One region of the Devosia oryziradicis genome, then DNA from elsewhere that is predicted to be linked to it. Evidence: predicted binding sites of a transcription regulator. Region 1 holds the regulator's gene; each other region holds the start of a gene.
The links. Region 1 encodes LexA, which represses DNA repair genes until DNA is damaged. Its sites were predicted from a motif close to TGTTCNNNNTGTGTTCNG; they were not measured.
Positions count from the first base shown of each region.

Region 2: the regulator LexA is predicted to act here: its motif matches at 1,303-1,320, upstream of JI749_RS03200 (ImuA family protein).
Region 3: the regulator LexA is predicted to act here: its motif matches at 2,150-2,167, upstream of JI749_RS06490 (putative DNA modification/repair radical SAM protein).

Region 1 covers NZ_CP068047.1:2,240,466-2,243,713, reverse strand. The annotation lists gene moaC (cyclic pyranopterin monophosphate synthase MoaC) at 1-27, shown strand, start outside; gene JI749_RS11245 (molybdopterin molybdotransferase MoeA) at 24-1,226, shown strand; gene lexA (transcriptional repressor LexA) at 1,334-2,047, shown strand; gene JI749_RS11235 (hypothetical protein) at 2,047-2,403, shown strand; gene JI749_RS11230 (cold-shock protein) at 2,781-2,993, shown strand; gene JI749_RS11225 (IlvD/Edd family dehydratase) at 3,212-3,248, opposite strand, start outside.
Region 2 covers NZ_CP068047.1:636,331-639,578, reverse strand. The annotation lists gene JI749_RS03205 (Y-family DNA polymerase) at 1-596, opposite strand, end outside; gene JI749_RS03200 (ImuA family protein) at 487-1,302, opposite strand; gene JI749_RS03195 (tellurite resistance TerB family protein) at 1,529-1,969, shown strand; gene JI749_RS03190 (hypothetical protein) at 1,980-2,522, opposite strand; gene ppa (inorganic diphosphatase) at 2,644-3,177, shown strand; gene JI749_RS03180 (SMP-30/gluconolactonase/LRE family protein) at 3,202-3,248, opposite strand, start outside.
Region 3 covers NZ_CP068047.1:1,280,989-1,284,236, forward strand. The annotation lists gene JI749_RS06475 (vWA domain-containing protein) at 1-321, shown strand, start outside; gene JI749_RS06480 (ring-cleaving dioxygenase) at 559-1,509, opposite strand; gene JI749_RS06485 (putative quinol monooxygenase) at 1,616-1,945, opposite strand; gene JI749_RS06490 (putative DNA modification/repair radical SAM protein) at 2,171-3,248, shown strand, end outside.

The DNA.
Region 1 (3,248 bases):
AAATCCGGCGATTTTACCCGCTCATGAGCCTGCTTCCCGTCGACGACGCCATTGCCGCCATCCTGCAGCGCGTACCGGCGCCAACGGCCGAACGGGTGCCCCTTTCCCAGGCTGGCGGAAGGGTTCTGGCCGAGCCCCTGATTGCCGCCCACGACCAGCCGCCTTTCCATGCCAGCGCCATGGACGGTTATGCCCTGCGGGCGGCCGACGTGGTCGAGGGGCATCGCCTCTCCCTCATCGGCACATCGCAGGCTGGTGCCGGCTTTTCCGGACGGGTCGCCCCAGGTGAGGCCGTCCGCATCTTCACCGGAGCTCCGGTGCCAGAGGGCGCCGATACCGTCATCATGCAGGAAGAGGCCCTCGTCGACGGCAGCCATGTTTCGTTCACGGCGCCCGCGCGTCCCGGTCACAGCGTGCGGCCGCGGGGTAACGATTTTGCGCGCGGTCAACAGCTGATCGCGCCGGGCACACGCATGGGTGCGATGCAATTGTCGGTAGCTGCCGCTGCCAACAGCGCCATACTTAACGTCGCCAGGCGCCCGCGCATCGCCCTGCTGGCCACTGGGGACGAACTGGTTCTGCCAGGCGACCCACTGGGACCCGACCAGATCGTCGCCTCCAACAGCTACGGCCTCGCCCCCCTGCTCTCCCCCTATGCGCAGAGCGTTGATGATCACGGCATCGTCGGGGATGAGCGGGCAAAACTGCGCTCGAAGCTGGCGGACATCTTTGCTGGCGACCTCGATATCCTGATCACGACGGGCGGCGCCAGCGTCGGCGACCATGATATCGTCCAGGAGCTCCTGCTCGAGATGGGCGTGACCCTGGACTTCTGGCGCATCAACATGCGGCCGGGCAAGCCGCTGATGTTTGGCACCCGTGGCAAAACCCTGGTTTTCGGCCTGCCGGGTAATCCGGTATCGGCCATGGTCACGGCGATCGTCTTCATCAAGCCCGCTCTCCGCCGCTGGCTTGGATACGCTGAACCACCAACCTGGCGGTTGCCGCTCGCCGCCGCAACGCCGCCAAATACCGCGCGACGCCATTTCATGCGCGCCCGCCTCGTGCACACGCCCAACGGCCCGCAGCTCGAACCGATCGCCCAGACCGACAGCGGACACACCTCGTCCCTGGGCGGCGCCAACATGTTGATCATCCAGCCAGAGGGTGATCCGGGGCAACCTGCGGGAACCACAATCGAAGCCCTGTCCATCGACGCGTTCTGACAGTCCAACTGGGCGCTAGACTGGTGCGTCAGCAAGCATATTGCGGAACATAACTGGAACACATATAGTCGTTCTGCCTATGTTCCGATTCTCTCCCCGAGGGGCCCATGCTGACGCGCAAACAACACGAGCTGCTGATGTTCATCCACGAACGGATGAAGGAAAGCGGCATCCCGCCATCATTCGATGAGATGAAGGATGCGCTCGATCTGGCGTCCAAGTCGGGCATTCATCGGCTGATTACGGCGCTGGAGGAGCGCGGCTTCATCCGCCGCCTGCCCAACCGGGCCAGGGCGCTCGAGGTAGTCAAGCTTCCCGATTCGATGAACCCGTCGCTGGGCGGCCGCAAGGCGCGCTTCGAGCCATCGGTCATCGAGGGCAATCTGGGCAAGGTGGCTTCGCCGCCCTCGCGTATTTCGGCGACCGAGGACTATGTTCGACCCGTCGCCATTCCGGTCATGGGCCGGATTGCGGCCGGTACGCCGATCGAGGCGATCCAGAGCCACTCTCACACCATCATGGTTCCGCCCGAAATGCTGGGTGCCGGCGAGCACTACGCGCTCGAAGTACGCGGCGACTCCATGATCGATGCCGGCATTTTTGATGGCGATACCGTCTTGATCAAGAAGCAGGACCAGGCCTCGACCGGCGAGATCATCGTGGCCTTGGTCGACGACGAGGAAGCCACGCTCAAGCGCCTGCGCCGCAAGGGCAATACGGTGGCGCTCGAAGCGGCGAACCCGGCCTACGAAACCCGCATCTTCCCACCCGACCGGGTCAAGGTGCAGGGCCGCCTGGTTGGCCTGCTGCGGAAATATTGATGCGCGCCGCCTGGCTGGGTGCCTTGCTGCTGCTGGCCCTGCCGGCGGGACCTGCGCTCGCCCAGGAGGCAAGCGTGAAGGAGACCCGCTGCTGGGTGGGTGACGTGACCTTTTCACCGGGCGCTGGAATCAATGCGGGTGAGTCTGTCTCCATCTGCCAGGCTGGCACTGGCTGGCAAAAAGCCGAGGCCGGGGCGCCGGTCATCGGCTGCCTGCTCGAGGGCGAATTGTCTTCGGTCGGCGCCGTGGTGGGCATTCGCAACAACGACACGCTCTTGCTGCAATGCGATGTCAGCGGTCGCTGGGTGACCATCGGCAGCGATGGCCAGGGATTCGGGCTGACGCTTTTGCGCTGAATGAGTGCTGTCTTTGCCGACGGGTCGCCAGCCTCGAAGAGCGCCCACCGTTGCGGAATTTTGCGATCCCAACCAGCTCTGGCTCTGCGCCGCCAGCATGGTTCGAACGAGACTATTGAGGACGGAGCAGGACTGGTTCTGCTTGGCATTTGGGGCCGCCGAAACGGTAAAGCGCAGTATCTGCAAACTCTTACTGGTGGCCATCTTGCAGAACGATCCGTTCCATGCCACATAGGTACCATACGTTTTCAGCCTAAGTCGGCTGCCTGACGCCGGCCAAGCCGGTCCGTGGCTTCCTTCTCGACCATGCGAACGTTATGTCCCCTTGGCATGTTGCCATCGGATAACCGCTCGTTACGAGCATAAAGGAACCTATCATGGCCCTCATCACCGGCACCGTGAAATTCTTCAACACCACCAAGGGCTTCGGCTTCATCTCGCCCGAAGACGGTGGCAAGGACGCCTTCGTCCACATCTCCGCCGTTCAGCGTTCGGGCCTGCAGGGCCTCTACGAGAACGACAAGGTGACCTACGAGCTGGAAACCGGCCGCGACGGCAAGCAGTCCGCGACCAACCTGACCCTGCTCTAGTCTCCATTGCAAGACGAGCGCGCTTCGGCGCCGCTCACGAGAGGCCATCGCGAAACCAGCGGTGGCCTTTTTGTTTGTCCTTGGCCGGTTCCTGCCCGAAAGCCCCCAGCGCTTCGTCTGGACTGAAGAGCCGCGAACGGGGATGGGCGATACAGCGCAAGAAAAGCAAAGGGGCCCGCACGTGGCGCGAGCCCCCTCCTTGTTACGCTTCGGCGCGATCAGTGGTTGTCGCGCGGCACGCCGTTGGTCTGGGCA
Region 2 (3,248 bases), 1.6 Mb from region 1:
CTCAGCCGCAATGCCGCAACTGGCAAGGCATCGACAAGCCCGGCCAGGGCCTCGTCCTCGACCACCTGGCTTCGAGCAAAATGGCTGATGCCCCAGGCCGCCCCTATGGTGGGAGCGATAGCACCCGCCACCGTATAACCCAGCATGCGCAATCTTGTGAGCAACTCGCGCAGCATGGCACGCTCGTCACCAAACAGATGGGCAACCCCGGTAATGTCGAGCACCAGGTCACCGAAGCGGCTGATATCCTCCATGACGGCGACAAGGGGACTGGCATTGGAATGCCAGTCCGCGAAATCGGCAAAGCCGGCTTCCAGCAGCGGGCGGTTCATTTCCTGCACGACCAGACTGGGCACCAATGCTCGCGCATCGGCTACGCTTTGTCCCATCCTAATGCCAGCCCGTCCGGCTTCGCTGTCGAGGGCCGAAATTCTCAGCCCGCCTTTGATTCTTTCGTAAAGCGCCAATGGCGAAGCTAGACCGCGATCAACCCGCTTGAGGTAGTCGGTCGGCCAGGTTGGAAGAAACAGCACCAGAAAGCGTCGTCGACTGGCGGGGGTGATCGTCGTTGCGAGGAGTGAAGCTTGAAATTCCATTTTCGGTCCATCCCAACACCCATTCGGCGTGCTGTCTGACGAGAGATCCCCGCTCGAGCCGGACATGCCAGCGCAGCCCGCCAGGCGCCCTTTCGTCATATTTCTTCCGCTCGCTTCGACTCGGCAGCAGATGCCATCGCAAATGCGCTGCACTTGCCTCTCGCCATTGCCCGTAGCGCAGGAGAAACATCGAGCTCCCCGCTTCTGCCGCCCGCAGGCTGAGACGCCGGCTCGACGTGAAATCGAGCAGCTTCTGCCGGCTGGAAATATCGGCAACAACGCCTGCCACCGCCCGGCAGGCCAACGCCTCTTCTGCCGCCCAGAGCAGTTCGGCAGCGCTCCCCGGACGCACCATGACCAGTGCAGCAGGATCAAGGCCGAAGTGGATCAGCCCGGGACCATAGGGCATGCCAAGTTTCTGGGCCTCGGCAGCCAACTGGATATAGACGATGGCAACGCGCCGCGAAGTCAGCAATCCCCGAGCCTGCGCCAAGGCAAAACCAAGGCTTGCCCCCGCATTGCGAAGATCATCGGTGAACACTTCCTGCAACAATCCGCCCGCCAGATTGGGGAACTGCCCTTCCTGGGTTTCAACCCGGGCCCGCGCCTCGGCCAGAGCCGGCTTGCGTTCGATATCGGCAATGGTCTCCCGCAGCGCGCGGAGGCGCTGTTGCTGGTCGGGCGAAGACATCGCGCCAATCCCCAAGTGAACAAAACAGGAACATTTAGACTCCGAATCTTTCCAGAGTCGAGTCCCTTTTCATCACCCAATCGGATCGAGTGTGGCCCTGCCGCATCAAGCCTGCCCAAGAGCGCCTGGCAGCCGAACTGACCCATTGAGGAAATCTACCGGACTGTTAACTCTGGTTTGCCTGCCTCCCGGCGTGCAAACCCTTTTCGCTGATCCTGCCACTCCCCGGAGGCTTGCCGCCATGTTCGAGGCCATTACCCGCCTGTTCAACAAGCCGGAAACGGCGCTGGCCAGCAACGACCCCAAGCTGTCCGTCGCAGTCCTGCTCGTGCATCTGGCCGCTGTCGACGGGCAGATGAAGGACGAGGAGCGCAGCGCCATCAAGGGCGCCCTGATCGATCACTATGACATGGACGAAGCGTCCGTGGACAAGCTGATCAAGGAGGCCGCCCTGCGCGATGCCGAAGCGGTCGACTTCTTCCGCTTTACCCAATCCATCACCCAGCTCGACATGGAAGACCGCATCGAGATCATCCGCATGATGTGGATGGTGGTCTTTGCCGACAAGAAGAACCACGAGCTGGAAGACAACATGGTTTGGCGCATCGCCGAGCTGATCGGCGTCTCCTCGCGCGACCGCACGATCCTCCGCAACCAAGTCAGCAAGGCCGAAAAGGCTTGAGAACGCCTGATCAATAGGCCTCGAACTTGCCGATGATCTCCACCTCGTCGCTGGCGCAGTCGAAGTCACCCGACGCATCGGCCGCCTGGCGCGCCAGTTCATTGGCATCCTTGTTGGCCAGCGCATCGATATAAGCGACGTGGCAGCTATTGCCTTCGACGAGCTGCGTCACGACCAGCACCTGCCCTTTGTCCTCACCGGTTTCGGGATCGGCCGTAAAGTAGCGCACGATGGTGGCGATGGGCATCCAGCGTCCCGAATCGTTGCTGAGACGCCATTCGAGCTTCCCACCCAGATGGTTGAACGGCGGCAGCGTCTGGCCATCGGCCATCTTGGCCCCGAAGCCATAGATCAGCGAAAAGCGCAGGTCGCCCTCGGTCACCATCAGCGGATAGCCCTTATAGCCCGGGCAGGACCAGCTGGCGCCGAAATCGTCGGCCTCGAGCACCAGGCATTCGTCGAGGTCGATATCGGTATAGGCGCTGTTGAAGCCGGCATAGGCGGGGCCGGCCAGCGCGGCAACGGCAAGAGTGGCGGCGAGGAGCTGTTTCATCGGAGTCCTTTTGGGCAACGGGACGGGCAGGTTTGCGCCAAACTGGCTTGCCTTTGCGGCCTGTGTTGGGCACAACCCAGCCACTTTGTCGCCTCCCCGATGAACCAGAGCTGAAGCCAAAATGAACATCGACGCCATCCCGACCGGCAAGAATCCCCCCGACGACCTCAACGTCATCATCGAAGTGCCCATGGGCGGCGAGCCGATCAAGTACGAAATCGACAAGGCCAGCGGTGCCCTGTTCGTCGATCGCTTCCTCTATACGCCGATGCGTTACCCGGGCAATTACGGCTTCGTGCCTCATACCCTGTGCGGCGATGGCGACCCGCTCGACGTCATCGTGATGAATTCGCGCCCCCTGGTGCCCGGCGCCGTCGTGCGCTGCCGCCCGATCGGCGTGCTGTTCATGGAAGACGATGGCGGCCAGGACGAGAAAATCCTCGCCGTGCCCGTGCAGAAGCTCACCCGCATGTATGACGCCATCAAGGATATCGGCGACATGCAGGAAATCCAGGTCGAGCGCGTGAAGCACTTCTTCACCCACTACAAGGATCTCGAGCCCGGCAAGTGGGCCAAGATCAGCCATGTCGGCGGCTACGAGGACGCCAGGAAGGTGATCCTGGATTCCATCGAAATGGCCAGGAACGCCAAGTAGTCCTACCCATCCCATGCCGGACGCTCAGGGGTATCCGGCATGGGGCACGCTGACGCGGGTGGAAAAGACCC
Region 3 (3,248 bases), 960 kb from region 1:
CTCATCGAGCAGCCGGTGACACCGTCGGTGGTCTATGGCGATATCGGCGAAGTCAGCGACGACATGCGCTTTGCCGCAGCCGTGGCCGCCTATGGGCAGAAGCTCAAGGGCTCGAACTATGGCGGGGAAATGAGCTGGAGCGACATCGCCGCGCTGGCTCGTTCTGGCAAGGGCGAGGACGAAAGCGGCTACCGCGCCGAATTCATCCAACTGATCAAGACGACGGCACTTCTGCAGCCGGATACGGTTGACGTGGACACGACCCGGCCCGACCCGGGCTGCATCATGGGCACGACCGGGGAATGCGCCCCGCAGCAGTAGTTTGCGCTGGGTAATCCGCAAGACGCGATCGTCACCCTCGGGCCAGGCCCGAGGGTGTTTTCATTTGGCTTCGTAGGGCGGATGAAAGTCCTTCACCTCTCCCTTTGGGGGAGAGGTCGGCCGTAGGCCGGGTGAGGGGGCCTTCCCCTCACGCAGCGCTCTGTAAAGGCCCCCTCACCCGACCCGAAGACGGGTCGACCTCTCCCCCAAAGGGAGAGGTGAAGAGGCGCCCAGCCGTTAAACCAGCGGCTTCAATCCCGCTTCGATGCTGGCCCGCTTGCCTTCCAGGAAGGGCGGCAGGGCCAGGCTTTCGCCGAGGGTCTCTATCGGCTCGTCTGCGGCAAAGCCGGGGACGTCGGTGGCGATCTCGAACAGGATGCCATTGGGCTCGCGGAAGTAAAGCGAGGTGAAATAGAAGCGCTCGACTTCGCCGCTGGAGCGAATGCCGACGTCATTCACCCGCCGGATCCACTGGCGCAGGCTGTCCTGGTCGGGCGTGCGGAAGGCGACGTGGTGGACACCACCGGCACCGGGACGGGCCGGCGAAAGGCTCGGATCGACCACGACATTGAGTTCGGCACCCGGACCGCCAGGACCCATTTCGAAGACATGGGTTTCGGCAACGCCATTGGCGGCGGGGTAGGAGCGAACCTTGCGCATGTTCATCACCTGCGTCAGCACGGCTTCTGTCCGGTCCAGCCGCGGCACGGCCAAGGAGATCGGGCCCAAGCCAATGATCTGCCGTTCGGCCGGCACCGGCGACTTGGCCCAGGGCACGACCTTATTGGCCTCGTCGATCACCATACGGAAGCGCTGGCCCTCGAAGTCCTCGAAATCGAGCGACAGGCGGCCATTGCGTTCCTTCATGGCGGACGTGCCAACATTGTTGGCCTGCAGATGGTTCTTCCACCAGTTGAGGCTGTCCTCGCTGTCGACGCGCAGGCCGGTGCGGCTGACGGTGTGATTACCGCGCTGTTCGCGGGCGGCGGGGAAGTCGAAGAAGGTGAGGTCGGCGCCGGGCGAAGCCACGCCGTCACCATAGAACAGGTGATAGGCCGTGGTGTCGTCCTGGTTGACCGTCTTCTTGATCAGCCGCATGCCCAGGGTCTGGGTATAGAAGGCGAGGTTCTTCTTGGCCTCGGCGGTTACCGCCGTGAGGTGATGGATGCCTCCGAGTTCGAGCGTCATCTGGTGTCTCCTGAAGCGGCGGGGTTGTTGCGCGCCGTGTTGCAGACAGATGTAGAGGACTGCGCTCGGCTTGTGGAGAAGGACAATAGCGACGGACTGGTGTCGATTATTGAACGGACGATGGTGTGAGGAACGTCAGCACTGAATTCGGCTCGACGATCAGCTCGCGCAGCCGGGCATTGAAGACGGCGCCATAGGGAGCGGTGATGTGCGCCGAGAAAGCCGCCTTGTCGCGATAGATTTCATAGACCACGAACTTTGAGGCGTCGTCCAACCGGCGGAAACACTCGAAGGCGATATTGCCCTGCTCCTGCCGCACGTCGGCGGCGAGGCCGGCAAGCAAGGCGGCCACCGTATCGCCCTGGCCGGGTCGGGCCGTGAATTCGGCGATCAGGGTAATGGGCCCGGTGGTCGGCAGGTCGTTGAGCATGTCCATGGGCGACTCCAGTTTGGCGCAACTACACCACGTCCAACCACCGGCCGTCACCTTCGGGCTTGACCCGAGGGCTTTACATTTTGCTGCGCTCTGCAAGTGCCGTGCCCTCGGGTGACGATCGAGCGCGTTCGGGCTCCGATCACAAATCCCCGACTCATGTCTTTTTGACATGCATCGGCTCCGCAATCCGCGCTATCCCTTGATGTGAACATAAAGGGAACGAACATGGCCGCGCTGACCTTGCGCCGCAAGCTGGCAATCCTCTCCGATGCTGCGAAATACGACGCATCCTGCGCTTCGTCCGGGTCGGAAAAGCGCAACAGCGTCGGGACGGGGGGAATCGGTTCGACCGAGGGCAGCGGCATCTGCCATTCCTATGCGCCGGATGGCCGCTGCATCAGCCTGCTCAAGATCCTGCTGACCAATTTCTGCGTCTATGACTGCATTTATTGCGTCAACCGCTCGTCCTCCAACGTCGCCCGCGCACGGTTCAGCGTCGAGGAGGTGGTCAGGCTCACGCTCGATTTCTACAAGCGAAACTATATCGAGGGGCTGTTCCTGTCCTCGGGCATCATCCGCTCACCCGACTATACGATGGAGGAACTGGTGCGGGTGGCGCGGTCGCTGCGGGAGGAGCACCAGTTCGCCGGCTACATCCATCTCAAGGTCATCCCCAATGCCGCTCCGGACCTGCTGGCCGAAGCCGGGCGTTGGGCCGATCGGCTCTCGACCAATATCGAAATGCCCACCGACATCGGCCTCGAAACGCTGGCGCCGGAAAAAAAGCCCAGTGAGATCCGCACCGCCATGGCCCGCGTGCGGGGCAAGCTCGACGAAGCCGATCCCGACAAGAAGGCCAAGGCCGCGAAACCCAAATTCGCGCCGGCGGGACAATCGACGCAGATGATCGTCGGGGCCGATGCCGCAGATGACGGGGCCATCCTTCACCGGGCGGCTGGCCTTTATTCTGGATATCGGCTCAAGCGCGTCTACTATTCTGCCTTCTCGCCCATTCCCGATGCCAGTTCGCGCCTGCCGCTCAAGCCGCCGCCACTGATGCGCGAGCATCGGCTGTACCAAGCCGACTGGCTTATCCGCTTTTATGGCTTCGACGTGCCCGAAATCGTCGCGGGCGGGGAGGGTGGTTTGCTCGATCTTGACATCGATCCCAAGCTAGCGTGGGCGCTCAAGAGCCGACAGCTGTTTCCGGTGGACGTGAACCGATCTGATCGGGAAATGCTGCTGCGCGTGCCGGGTTTGGGCACGCGGGGCGTCGACCGCATCATCGCTACCCGCCGGCATC